DNA from 3 places in the Arthrobacter sp. SDR-2R genome. Region 1 is predicted to be linked to each of the others. Evidence: riboswitches for the same ligand, from Rfam matches in the RefSeq annotation. Region 1 holds a riboswitch; each other region holds the start of a gene.

Region 1 (4,305 bases):
CCAGGCGCTTCAGCAGGGGATGGGCGCAGAAGCGCCCGTCACGCAGGCCCACGCCATGCTCTGCCGAAAGGTACGCAGCCACCAGTCCTGCGTCGTATCCCTCGACGGAGAAGTTGACCACCCCGATGGTGTCCGTTTCGGGGTTGGTGTCCTTGAAGATCTGGTGAACCGTGACGCCGTCGATCCGCTGGAGTCCCTCCACCAGGAAGGAGCGGATGGCGGACTCGTGGGCGTGCCAGCGTTCCTGGTCCAGGCCGGCAATGACCTGGGTGGCGCGGGCCAGCGTGGCGGCCCCCAGGACGTTCGGCGAGCCCCCCTCATGGCGGGCCGGGCCGGTGGCCCAGCTGACGCCGTCGAGCCTGGCTTCCTTGACGGCGCCGCCCCCGGCGAGGTGCGGGACGCCGGCGTCCAGCCAGTCCGGGCGTCCCACCAGGACGCCGGCGCCGAAGGGCGCGTACAGCTTGTGGCCGGAGAAGGCGAGGTAGTCGACGTCATCCGCGCTGATGTCTATGCGGCGGTGCGGCGCGAGCTGGGCCGCATCCACCACGATCCGTGCGCCATGTTCGTGGGCCAGCGCGGCCAGCGCCCGGATGGGGAGGATTTCGCCGGTCACGTTGGAGGCCCCGGTGACCGCGACCAGGCTGACACCGCCCTGTCCAAGCTCGGCACGTACGGCTTCAAGGGTGCCGGTGATGGTGTCGGCGGCGACGATGCTGCGGTGCGGGACGCCCTGCCACGGCAGGAGATTGGCGTGGTGTTCGATGTCCAGGTACAGCACTTCGCCGTCGTGGCGGCCATCGGTCACGGGAAGGCAGCCGGCCAGCAGGTTCAGCGAATCCGTCGTGTTGCGGGTGAAGATGACCGAATCATCCGGGCGGCCGCCCACGAAATCCCTGACGATGCTGCGCGCGTTCTCGTACACGGAGGTGCTGATCTGGGATGCGTATCCTGCCCCGCGGTGGACGCTGGCGTAGTAGGGGAGGATCTCATTCAGGTAAGCGGACACTACGGACAGTGCCGGGGCGGAGGCGCCGTAATCGAGGTTGGCGTACCGCACGTGGCCGCCCGAAATCAGGGGCGCCTGGATTTCGGCGCCGGTGACGGCAGCGAGCGGCCGGCCGGCTGCGGCGTGGCGTGCATGGGGGACGGCAGCTTCGGCAATGACGGGCTGGGGGGAGACGGTGGCAGTTGTCACAGAGACCTCACTTGGTACAGGACTCCGGCATAGTGGAATCCGCGCTTGCCGCATCCGCTCCGGACCGGCCTGGTCGTCACCCGGGGCACCCCACCGCGAATGGAGGGTTGCCGGCCAGCAAACCGGGGTTTTGCGCTGGCACTCGTGACCTGCATAAAAGCGTAGGACATGGGGCGGCCAGGACTGAAGCCGCGGCAATTGTTAAGGGCTTTGTTACGCGCCCCCGAATAAACGACGCCGGGCACCTGCCTTGGGAGGTGTCCGGCGTCGCATTATTCGTTCAAACGTGGAAAGCGCGTGAGTTACAGCAGATCGTCCAGGTACGGGTTCAATCGGTGCAGGACCTCCGAGTGCAGGATTGAGTTCGTGGCCAGGGCGTTCCCGCCGAACGGGCCGTCCTCGCCTTCCAGGGATGTGAACCGGCCGCCGGCCTCCACCACGATCGGCACCAGGGCAGCCATGTCATAGAGGTTCAGCTCGGGTTCGCAGGCGATGTCCACGGAGCCCTCGGCCACCATGCAATACGACCAGAAATCCCCGTAGGCCCGGGTCCGCCAAACGTCCTCGGTAAGGCCGAGGAACTCGTCAAGGTTTCCGCGTTCCTTCCACCCGCCCAGGCTGGAGTAGGAGAGGGAGGCGTCGGAAAGCTTCGACACGTTGGACACGCGGAGGCGGGTGGCGGCGGCAAGGGACCTGCCCATGTACGCGCCCATGCCTTTCGCCGCCCACCAGCGCTTGCCCAGGGCCGGGGCGCTGACGACGCCCACCACCGGTTCGCCCTCATCCACGAGGGCGATCAGCGTGGCCCATACGGGAACGCCGCGGACAAAGTTCTTGGTTCCGTCAATGGGGTCGATGATCCAGCGCCGGGAACCGTGGCCGGTGCTGCCGAATTCCTCGCCCAGGACGGCGTCGCGGGGGCGTGAACGGGAGAGCTGGCCCCGGATGGCTTCCTCGGCGGCCTTGTCCGCGTCGGTGACCGGCGTCAGGTCCGGCTTGGTCTCAACGTGGAGGTCCAGGGCCTTGAAGCGGCTCATGGTCTGGTCATCCACGGAGTCGGCCAGGACATGGGCCAGGCGCAGGTCATCGTTGTAGCTCGAAGCGGGTTGGATCATGGTTCCAAACTACCGTCTGTGGACGGTTCTGCCGGGAGAACGCGTCAGTTGACGCTGCCGAGCTCCTTGGTTTCCTGTGCTTCCATCCTCGGGTCCGTACCAAGCAGGCGCCGCAGCGAGGCCAGCCGGGCCGCGCCGGTGGGACCTGCGTGTCCGCCTGCCACCCAGTCGTCGAGGCCGCAGTTCACTGCGGTTGCGGTGTGCTTGCAGCCCCGTTCGCAGTTCTCGATGCCGGGGGAGAGGTCCGGGAAGGAGCGCAGGATGCGGTCAGGGTCCACGTGCGCCAGGCCAAAGGAACGGATGCCGGGGGTATCGATGATCCAGCTGCCGGGAGGCGCGTCCGCCAACCGCAAGGCAAGGGCCGACGACGACGTGTGGCGGCCGCGCCCGGTCACGGCATTCACGCCGCCGGTGGCCCGCTCGGCGCCGGTCAGGGCGTTCACCATGGTGGACTTGCCGACGCCGGAGTGCCCCAGCATAACGGTGACCTTGCCATCGAGATGGTCCCGCAGCGCCGCCACTGCGGCGCTGTCCAGCCGCGCCGAGAGCCCGTCATCGGACCGGGCATCGATTCCCGACGCCTGCGCATCCGCCGTCTTGCTGATGATCACCGGGAAGTCCAGGTGCGTGTAGTTGGAAAGCAGGTCCGCGGGGTCTTTGACGTCGGCCTTGGTGACCAGCAGGATGGGTTCGATTCCGGCGTCGTATGCGGCCACGAGCGCGCGGTCGATGAACCCCGTGCGGGGTTCCGGGTTGGCGGCAGCCACCACGATCACCAGTTGGTCGGCGTTGGCCACCACCGCGCGCTCCACGGGGTCGGTGTCGTCGGCGCTGCGGCGCAGGAGGGTGTGGCGGTCCTGGATCTTCACCAGCCGGGCCAGCGTGTCCGGCGCGCCGGACACGTCCCCCACGAGCGAGACGAAGTCGCCTGCCACAACGGGCGAGCGCCGAAGTTCCCGGGCGCGCGCGGCAATGACAACGCGCTCATTCTCCGAGTCCTCGTCCACTACCGCGGTGTACCGCCCGCGGTCCACCGTGATGATCCGTCCGGTCACGGCGTCGTCGTGGCTGGGGCGGTCTTTGGTGCGCGGCCGGGAGCCCTTCTTGCTGGGACGGATCCGAACGTCCGATTCGTCCCAGGAATCAGTGCTCCGCGCCACTGCCGCGCCCTTCCGGTCCGGCGGCGGACCCTTCTCCCTGGGCCAGCATGCCGGCCCACAGCTGCGGGAAATCCGGCATGGTCTTGGCCGTGGTGCCGATGTCCTCCACCTGGACGCCTTCGACGGCGAGTCCCAGGATTGCGCCGGCCGTGGCCATGCGGTGGTCGGCGTAGCTGTGGACGACGCCGGCGTGCAGCCGGGCGGGCCGGATCACCAGGCCGTCGCTGGTTTCCTCGGCGTCGCCGCCCAGCCGGTTGATCTCCGATACCAGGGCCGCGAGCCTGTCCGTCTCGTGTCCCCTCAGGTGGGCGATGCCGCTGAGGCGGGAAGGCCCCGTGGCAAGGGCACACAGGGCCGCGACCGTGGGAGCCAGTTCACTGGTGTCCGCGAAGTTGCCGCCCTTGATCTCCGGGCCGCCGGTGACGGTCAGGACACCGTCAGCCAGGGTGACCGAGGCGCCCATGCTGGCCAGGATTCCGCGCCACAGGTCCCCCACCTGCTGCGTTTCATCAGGCCAGTTGGGAATCCGTACGGTGCCCCGCGTGGCCAGGGCCGCAGCCAGGAAGGGCCCGGCGTTGGAAAGGTCCTGTTCAATCCGCTGGTCGAAGGCGCGGATGGGTCCCGGCGCCACCACCCAGTGGTTGGGGACGGAGTCGTCCACTGAAACGCCGGCACCGCGCAGGACGGCCACTGTCATGTTGATGTGGTCCAGGCTGGGTACCGGCTTGCCCACATGTTCCAGGTGCAGGCCGTCGTCGAACCTTGCGCCCACCAGGAGGAGGGCGGAGACGAACTGCGAGGAGGCGCTGGCATCGATCACCAGATGGCCGCCGCG
Region 2 (4,305 bases), 1.3 Mb from region 1:
GCGGCACGCCGTGCTTGAGGAAGTCATTGTGGTGGGCTACCTCCTGGACCGCTTTGGCAAGTTCGGCTGGAGCATGCCGCTGGCCATTGCGGCGAGCTCCGTGCTGCGCGGCAGCTACCACCTTTACCAAGGCTTTGGTCCCTTCATTGGCAACGCCGTGATGGGCGTGGTCTTTGCCTGGCTGTACACCCGGACCCGCCGGGTCATGCCACTGGTCATCGCCCACGCCCTGCTGGATATCGTGGCCTTCGTTGGCTTCAGCCTGTTCGGCAAAGCCATGGGGTTGGGGTAGGACCCGGGACACCAGCCTGCGCGGCTCCAGCCATGCTTGTTGCTGTCACATCAGCGTCAGCAGCAACGGCCAGTCTGCTTGTGGGTCTGGTGGCAACACGAAGGGTTTCGCGTAGAAGTCGTCCCAGAGGGCATCAGCAGCGCAAAGGTCCTCCGGGTCCAGCAGGTTGTCGCCGTCGGGTTCCTCCACTTCCGGTTCCTCCATTTCCGGCTCCGGCCAGGCTGGAACGGCGGCAAGCGGCACTACTCCTGGCGGCCAGTGGGTTGGTTGGGGGTCTTGGTGTTCGGGGTTGTAGTGGCGGCCGGTGGGTGAGGTCCAACCGGGCGGTCCGTGTTCCGTCGCGGGATCCGGGTTCCAGGTGCGGGCGTGCTTCAAACGGTGATGTTTGGGGCAAAGCTGGGCCAGGTTCCGGATGTCTGTTCTGCCGCCGTGTTCCCAGGCGGTGAGGTGGTCGGTGTGGTTGTCGGGGGTGTGGTTGCTGCAGCCGGGGAAGGTGCATTTCCGGTCCCGCATGCGGATCCATTGTTTGATGGTTTCGGGGAGCCGGTAGCGGGTGCGTCCGATCTCCAGGGGTGCCCCGTCGCGGGGGTCGACCAGGACCCGGTAGAACGACTCCGCCCCGTCCGCGACAAGCCTCCGCGCCATCGACGCCGGGATCGGGCCCAGGCCGTCCAGCACCGCCGGCTCATCGGTCAGCCCGAGCAGCGAGAAGACCGGCACGGTGACCAGGACATCGGCCCGCGGAGTGGGAGCTCGTCCAACATCCGCACTACTCCCGGCAGCCTCGCCCGCAGGGGTTCCTGCGCCGAGGAGGAATGATGCTGCGATGTCGGGGCGGAGTTGGGTGAGGGTGCGGGGCTCGTTAGGGCCTTGGAGGCCGCGGGCGGTGGCGGTGGTGCGGTTCCAGATGGCGCAGGCGGTGTCGCCGGGGAGGTAGAGCGAGAGCCAGGCCATGCCGTCGCGGTCCGGGGTGTATTCCATCCGCCGGTCCGCGACGCCTTTGGCGTGGCGTTTTTCGAGGGTTTCGGGGTGGTGGCGTTCCCGCCAGGCGCGGACCTTGGCGCGGAACCGGGCGGGGACAAGTTCACCGGGCGCGGCACCGCGGGCGGGGTTGGGGGCGTCGGGGTCGAAGAAGTGCGCCACCAAGGCAGCAGCCCCGTCAGGGGTGAGCCCCTCGGTTTCATCGGCGACAATCCTGGCATGCTGCCACGACAGGTCACCGGCTGACAGGGCGCCCAGGAGCGGCGGCAGGGAACACACCCGCCGGGACTGTTCCACCAACCCGCCTGCGGCCGCGGAACTGATGCTCAGGACACCGGCGATCTCCTCCACCGCGGACATCTCCGAAAACATGCGCTCATCCACCGGGGCGTCAGGGGCAAGCAGTGCCTGCTGGAAACCGACGCACTCCACGGCATCACGAGCTTTGACCGCCGCGAGCTGAGCCTCGACCCGGGAGACTGCCTCCAGCCGTTCCAGCCGGAGCTCATACCGCCGCTGCAGCACATCCACGTCAGCGCCAACACCGGACCCGGCAGCAAGGAAATGATCCTGACGGTCCAGCGCATCGAGGGCAGCAACAGAGGCAGAAACACCCTCCAACACCACCCCAACACCCGTGCCGATTCCCATACCCACATCATCCAGCGAGGCACCGACATTCAGACCTGGATCGCAGCGATGTAGGAAGCAGCCACTTAAATGAATTCGGCCGCCATCGGGTAGTGACGCCGTTGTCACCACCTGATGGCGGCCGAAGCTGATCCGGGTACTGGCCCGGTGAACCCCCTCCCGGACATTCCGGGAGGCTGGGGTGGAGCGTCAGATGGTGACGGCTCCGTTGGCGGTTTCAAACGTGACCGACAGGATGCCCGGAGTTCCATGCGGGGCGACCCACTCCACCGCCACGTCCTCAAGCGGCTTCTCCACCGGTTCACCCAGCCACTCGGTCACGCGGGACGCGGAGCCGGCGATGGTCAGGCAGCTCATCTTAAGGTTGCTGGGGTAGGCGTTGGACGGGTGCAGTGCCGGGTCGCCTTCCCACTTGAGCATGTACGGCACCTGGGGATCGGCGATAAGGCCAAGGATGCCAATCTGTTTCCAGACCAGCTCCCGGCCGTCCGGGAACTTGCGGTTGCCGTTCACCGCGGCGCGGCCAAGGCGTGCCTCGAACGGGGCGAGGTCGTCCACTTCGACGCACCAGCCCATCCAGCCGCCACCGGCCGCGGAACGGGCACGCACGGCCTGTCCGAACGGTGCCTTGTCCGAAGCCGGGTGGTCCAGGACCTCTACGACTTCCAGGTACTTGTGCCCGGCGAGCGGGATGATCATATTCCGGGTTCCGAACCGGGGGTGCACCCCGCCCTTCACTGCCTCAACGCCGAGGGCAGATGAAATACGTTCGGTAGTGGCCGCGAGGCCATCTTGTTCACAGGCGTAAGAGACGTGATCCATGCGCATGGCAACATCTTGGCACTTTGTGATCCGGCTCTCAGCTAAGGGTACCCTTACTGGAAAGGCGGCCGGGAAAAGGGCCGGGAACATGGGCAAGAAGGACGACGGCGGCGTCCCCGGCCGGGTGCGGGGCGGCCCACCTGTGGCGGCTCGAAAGCCATGCAGGGCGACCTTGTTCGTCACAATGCTGTCCATGGCGACTACCCCGTTCCTAGACTGGGCGCAGGTCATGAGTGCCAGCGCCAAGCCCCGGCTCGCTGGCCGGCAACCCTCCACCCGCGGTGGGGTGCCCCGGGTGAGGACCTGGCTGTCCGGCAAGAGCCGGAAGCAAGCGCGGCCCGTACTGCCCCACGCATTCCGGGCCCACGTCAAAGGAGATTTGGATGTCCAACGGATGGTCTTTCGAAACCCGCCAGATCCATGCCGGCCAGGAGCCCGACAGTGCCACCGGAGCCCGCGCGCTCCCCATTTACCAGACCACGTCCTTCGTGTTCCCCAGCGCCGAAAGCGCAGCCAACCGCTTTGCCCTCGCCGAACTTGCACCCATCTACACCCGGATCGGCAACCCCACCCAGGATGCCGTCGAACAGCGGATCGCCAGCCTTGAGGGAGGCCTGGCCGCATTGCTGCTGAGCTCTGGCCAGGCCGCCGAGACGTTCGCGGTGCTGAACATTGCGGAGGCGGGGGACCATATTGTGGCGAGCCCCAGTCTTTACGGCGGAACGTACAACCTGTTCGCCCACACCCTGAAGAAGTTCGGCATCTCGGTCACCTTCGTCCAGGATCCCGACAACCTGGACCAGTGGCGCGACGCCGTCCAGCCGAATACCAAGCTCTTTTTCGGTGAAGTGGTGTCCAATCCCCGCCAGGACGTCCTGGACATCGAAGGCATCTCCGAGGTGGCCCACCAGGCAGGCGTGCCACTGATCGTGGACAACACCCTGTCCACGCCCTACCTGATCCGCCCACTGGAGTGGGGTGCGGACATCGTGATCCACTCCGCCACCAAATACCTGGGCGGCCACGGCTCCGCAATAGCGGGCGTGATCGTGGATTCCGGCAAATTCGACTTCGGCAAGGACCCTGAACGGTTCCCCGGCTTCAACACCCCGGACCCCACCTACAACGGCCTGGTCTACGCCCGCGACCTAGGCGCCGACGGTGCGCTGGGTGCCAACCTCTCCTACATCCTCAAGGCCCGCGTCCAGCTGCTGCGCGACCTTGGCTCGGCGGTTTCCCCCTTCAACGCCTTCCTGATCTCCCAGGGCCTGGAGACGCTGAGCCTGCGGGTGGAACGCCACGTTGCCAACGCCACTGAAGTGGCGCGCTGGCTGGAAGGAAGGGACGACGTCGAATCCGTCGCCTACGCCGGGCTGCCCTCCAGCCCCTGGTACGAGCGTGGCCGCAAGTACGGGCCCAAGGGAACGGGCGCCGTCGTGGCCTTCAACCTTGCCGGCGGAGCGGAGGCGGGCAAGCGCTTCGTCGACGCCCTGGAGCTGCATTCCCACGTGGCCAACATCGGCGACGTCCGCTCCCTGGTCATCCACCCGGCGTCGACC
Region 3 (4,305 bases), 2.2 Mb from region 1:
CCCACGCCGCCGTGGTGACCGTAGTGGTTGCCGCCAGGCATACCGCAGCCGCCGCTGCTATCGCCAGGGAGGTGCGCGGGTTCCTGGCCGCGCGGTGGAGGAGGTTCCTGCGCGGAGATGTCATGATGTTCTCCCGGTCCGGGCCCTGGTTCGGCGGCCGGCAGCTACGGCCGCCGCGCCCAGCAGCAGGAGGCCGCAGCCCGCGAGCAGTCCCTGGAGCACCGCCGTCCCTGTGTTCGCCAGCGGTGCTGGCGGCCGCTGCCCCGGCGGGGTCACGGCGTCGTCAATGCCTGCAGCGGTGACCCCAATGCCCAAGGTCAGCGACGTGTCCGGTGGATCCTGCGAACCCGCGGGCCGGTAAAGGATGAAGCGGAGGTAAGGTGAGGGGCCGCCGCGCAGATCCCGCAAGGGAACCAGCACGTCCTGACGGTGTTCGGCCAGCGTCACCGGCGCTATGCGCGGCGTGGAACCGATGGGACAGCGCAAATCCCCGCCCAGGCCGCTGCTTCCCTGCCAGGCGACGTCGCATTCGTCCACGGAAACCAGGTAGGTCCCTGTGCCGGCAAGCCCACCGTCCGCAGTCACCTGCAGCGTCGACTCACCGCTGGGTTGGTCCACCGAAATGCCAATCTGCCAACTGAAGGACTCCCCTGCTTGAAGCGCAGGAAGGGCCAATGGATACATCGACGAAGAAAGGGACAGGAAGCCTGCCGCTCCTGTCTCCGGAACCGGAACCAATGGTTCGTCAGCCACCGCTGCGCCGGGCGCAGCGGTGGCCAGCAAAACTGCGATAACCCCCGCGGCTCTTGCGACGCGCCTGAAGCTGGCTCCCGCCATGTCATTTACGACCTTACTGTTGTGGTTTCGCCGGGGGTTCGTCGTCGACCTCCGCCTGGCCAGTTGCACCGTGTCTCGGCCAGTAGGCCCATGTCACCAGCACGGTCACAGCGAGCGTTGCTGCACCCAGGAACTCCGGCCCCCGTGAAGCCATGACCCAAGCTCCTAAGCCGGGAACGGTGATCAGCACCTTCTGCGCCGTGGCCACCTCGTAGGGCAACGGGTCATCCGAAGTGTTAGCGTCGCCGCGAAGCCTTAGCGACGCTGTGGCCCCCTCCACACTGGGCGGGTCAACTGCCACCACGCGGTGGGTCACCAGGGCGGTCGCCGCATCCCGGCGGACCGACACGACGTCGCCCGGGACGAGATCCTTGGCGGTGACCTGCACGGTCAGGGACAGCGCACCGACTGGATAGAGCGGCTCCATCGATCCCGTACGGAAAACGACGAAGGACGCTTTGAAGAAAAGGCCGAGGACCAGGGAGAGGATGCATGCCAGTCCCAGCAGGGCAACGACGGAAAGCAATACCTCCCTGAACCCCCGGGCCACGCTTCCCACCCCCGGCGGGAGCCGGGTTCCGGACGGCACGGCCGCCGCCCGGAACCCGGACTCACGCCTGGCGGACATCCGAAGCACGGGTGGCGGCTACGACTGGCCTACGGTGCTGCTGAAGGTCCACAAGGGGGTGGTCCGCAATCCCTGAAGATCAACGCTTGCATTCGAAGGGAGCGTCATTGCGAAGCAAAGACTCACAGGTGTGCCCGCAGCTGCGTCCGTAGCTCCGGCCGGAAGGTTGATCGGAGTGTCCGAACGGGTGTTCAGGGTCGAGCCAACAGGAACAAGATCAGTTCCATTGGAGGAGAAGTTGGTGGCGTTGCAAAGGTCCTTGTCCACCTCCTTTTTCAGCTGGTACCGAAGAGCACCGTACAGCGCTGCAGAGTTGGTGGCTGAATCAGTTCCGTCGAGCCGGGCAGCCCCCGTCAGCGTGGCCACCAATGATTGGGACTTGTCGGAAGCCCGCAACTGCATCGGGGCGTAGACCGTCGACCCCGGCACGAGATCGTCAGCATTGACGCTGAATGTCAGGGCTCCACCGGGAGCAGTCGGCTCGTCAGCCCAAACCGCCTCGCTTGAAGTACCGGACCACGTGTTCTGCTGCATGTGGTAGACCTTGGTACCCGGGCCGCCGCCGTTCCCGCTCTGGCCGAAGACCCACTCGTTGTCCGTCCACGCAGCGAGAGTGAAGGCTGCGCCGATCCCCAAGACAAGGCCGCCGGCAAGAATAGCGCGGACTTTATTAGCCTTTTGCGAGCGCGGCTTAGCGCTGGTTGATTCAACCATGATTTCCCCCAAATTAGAATTAAACCCCGAACGGTAGGAACCGGGACACTGGTATGGGGGATTATCGGCATTTCCCCCAAAAGACCGATGTTTCTACATCATCATTACTTACTAATTAAAGTCAAGTCGGTGTATTAAATGTTATCAACTGTCGCTTTCTCCGGCGGAATCGTGCGGACGCGCTCCGACGGACGCTGCCGCGCCACATTATGAAACCGAGTTGCCCCGCCGCCACGCTGTCGCTTTAGGTGGGAGTGAACCATCCGGAGCGGCCGAGAGACCTGGCTCAATGACGCCGCAGCAACCACGTCCCGGCAGACTCCTGCCGGCCGAAGGTGCTACTGCCAGGACCGATGGAAAGGAAGATTCCAGCATGTCCCAGAACACCGACCATATCCGCGTGACCCACGCCGGTTCATTGCCCCGCACCCCTGAACTCATTGCGGCCAACGCCGCCAAGGAAGCCGACGGCATCACGCCGGAATTCCTGGAACTCCTCGAAGCCTCCGTAGTGGACGTGGTGCAGCGCCAGAAGGACCTTGGCATCGACATCCCCAACGACGGCGAGTACGGGCACACCATGTCCAGCTCGGTGGATTACGGGGCGTGGTGGAATTACTCCTTCGCCCGGCTCGGGGGCCTTGAGCCAACCACCGTGGACCGCTGGGCCGAGTCCGGCGTCCGCCGCTCGTCCCCCGGCAACGTTGTCCTGACCTCGTTCCCGGACCGGCGCGACCGGCAGGCCTTCAACGAGGCCTACAGCGATCCCGCATCCGGCATCCTCACCCACCGCAGGAGCGTTGCCCAGCCCAAGATCGCCGGACCGCTGACGTACACGGGCCAGGACCTGGTGGCCTCGGACATCCGGAACTTGAGGACCGGGCTCGCCGCCGCAGGCCTCACGGATGGCTTCGTGGCCTCCCTCTCCCCTGGCTCATGCGCGCGGGTAGCCAACGAGTACTACAAGAGCGACGAGGAACTCGTCTACGCCTGCGCTGATGCCATGCGGGAGGAATACAAGGCCATCATCGAGGCCGGCCTTACGGTGCAGCTCGATGATCCGTCCCTGGCCGAAAGCTGGGACCAGATCAATCCCGAGCCGTCCCTGGACGATTACCTGAAGTTCATCCAGCTGCGCGTCGAAGCGACCAACTGGGCGCTGCGCGGCCTGCCGCAGGAACAGATCCGGCTGCACGTGTGCTGGGGATCCTGGCACGGCCCACACACCACGGACATCCCGTTCGCCGACATCATCGGCTCTGTGCTTCAGGTCAACGCCGGCGCCTATTCCTTTGAAGCGGCAAACGTCCGCCACGAACACGAATGGCGGGTGTGGGAGGACACAAAGCTCCCCGAGGGCAAGGTGATCATCCCGGGCGTTGTTTCGCATGCCACCAATGTGGTGGAGCACCCGGACCTGGTGGCGGACCGGATCGTCCGCTTTGCGGACCTCGTGGGCCGCGGGAACGTCATTGCCTCCACCGACTGTGGCCTGGGCGGCAGGGTGCACCCGCAGATCGCCTTCGCCAAGCTGGAGGCACTGGGTGAGGGTGCCCGCCGCGCCTCGAAGCGCCTCTTCTAGCCGCTCCCGCACCGACGCGCCGGCTGTGCCTTCCATCACCGGAAGGGGCGGCCGGCGTTTCGCTTGCCTGGGCTTGCTAAACTGGAGTAGGCCGACCAGGAGTTGGTCCACCCCAATCAACCGCCACTGATGTGCCGTGCCGCCGTGCGCCCATGTCCGTGGCGGCAGCAACGCCAATCCCCGCAGGAGATCCAGCACTTCATGACAGCCCTGGCACCCGAAACATTCCACGAACAGCTCATGAGCCGCCGCTACGAACCCAGCGTTGCCGCCGTCAACGAACTGTGTGATTCCCTGCAAGAGGCCAAGCCCGGAACCGTGGTGCCCTACGTGGACCCCATGCACGACGTGGAGGAATGCCGCATCATCAGCCTGTTCTCCAACATCGGCGAGGTGGATCCGTCCGGGTTCATCACCCCCGGCGACCAGGACGCTGTTACCCGCATGCTGGGGATCCAGTGGAAGCTTGGCCTGCGCCCGGAGTTCGTCATGCCGTGGAACGTCCACCCTTGGCACGTCCCGGGCGAAGCCAACGGCAAGTTCA

What was found. A riboswitch is a leader RNA that binds a small molecule or an ion and turns the genes downstream of it on or off. The one in region 1 is predicted to bind S-adenosylmethionine.
Region 2: another riboswitch for S-adenosylmethionine. It lies ahead of AC3ANU_RS15850 (bifunctional o-acetylhomoserine/o-acetylserine sulfhydrylase); the one in region 1 lies ahead of AC3ANU_RS09765 (aminotransferase class V-fold PLP-dependent enzyme).
Region 3: another riboswitch for S-adenosylmethionine. It lies ahead of AC3ANU_RS19850 (cobalamin-independent methionine synthase II family protein); the one in region 1 lies ahead of AC3ANU_RS09765 (aminotransferase class V-fold PLP-dependent enzyme).

The regions. Positions count from the first base shown of each region.
Region 1 is NZ_CM173231.1:2,097,700-2,102,004, forward strand. Features, by position in the region: gene AC3ANU_RS09765 (aminotransferase class V-fold PLP-dependent enzyme) at 1-1,195, opposite strand, end outside; SAM riboswitch class IV at 1,232-1,345, opposite strand; gene hisN (histidinol-phosphatase) at 1,498-2,310, opposite strand; gene rsgA (ribosome small subunit-dependent GTPase A) at 2,355-3,470, opposite strand; gene aroA (3-phosphoshikimate 1-carboxyvinyltransferase) at 3,454-4,305, opposite strand, start outside.
Region 2 is NZ_CM173231.1:3,422,496-3,426,800, reverse strand. Features, by position in the region: gene AC3ANU_RS15865 (CPBP family intramembrane glutamic endopeptidase) at 1-292, shown strand, start outside; gene AC3ANU_RS15860 (HNH endonuclease signature motif containing protein) at 338-1,924, opposite strand; gene AC3ANU_RS15855 (VOC family protein) at 2,114-2,752, opposite strand; SAM riboswitch class IV at 2,972-3,086, shown strand; gene AC3ANU_RS15850 (bifunctional o-acetylhomoserine/o-acetylserine sulfhydrylase) at 3,130-4,305, shown strand, end outside.
Region 3 is NZ_CM173231.1:4,309,842-4,314,146, forward strand. Features, by position in the region: gene AC3ANU_RS19830 (choice-of-anchor G family protein) at 1-124, opposite strand, end outside; gene AC3ANU_RS19835 (hypothetical protein) at 121-618, opposite strand; gene AC3ANU_RS19840 (S24/S26 family peptidase) at 851-1,465, opposite strand; gene AC3ANU_RS19845 (SipW-dependent-type signal peptide-containing protein) at 1,484-2,179, opposite strand; SAM riboswitch class I at 2,436-2,539, shown strand; gene AC3ANU_RS19850 (cobalamin-independent methionine synthase II family protein) at 2,553-3,761, shown strand; gene AC3ANU_RS19855 (uracil-DNA glycosylase family protein) at 3,963-4,305, shown strand, end outside.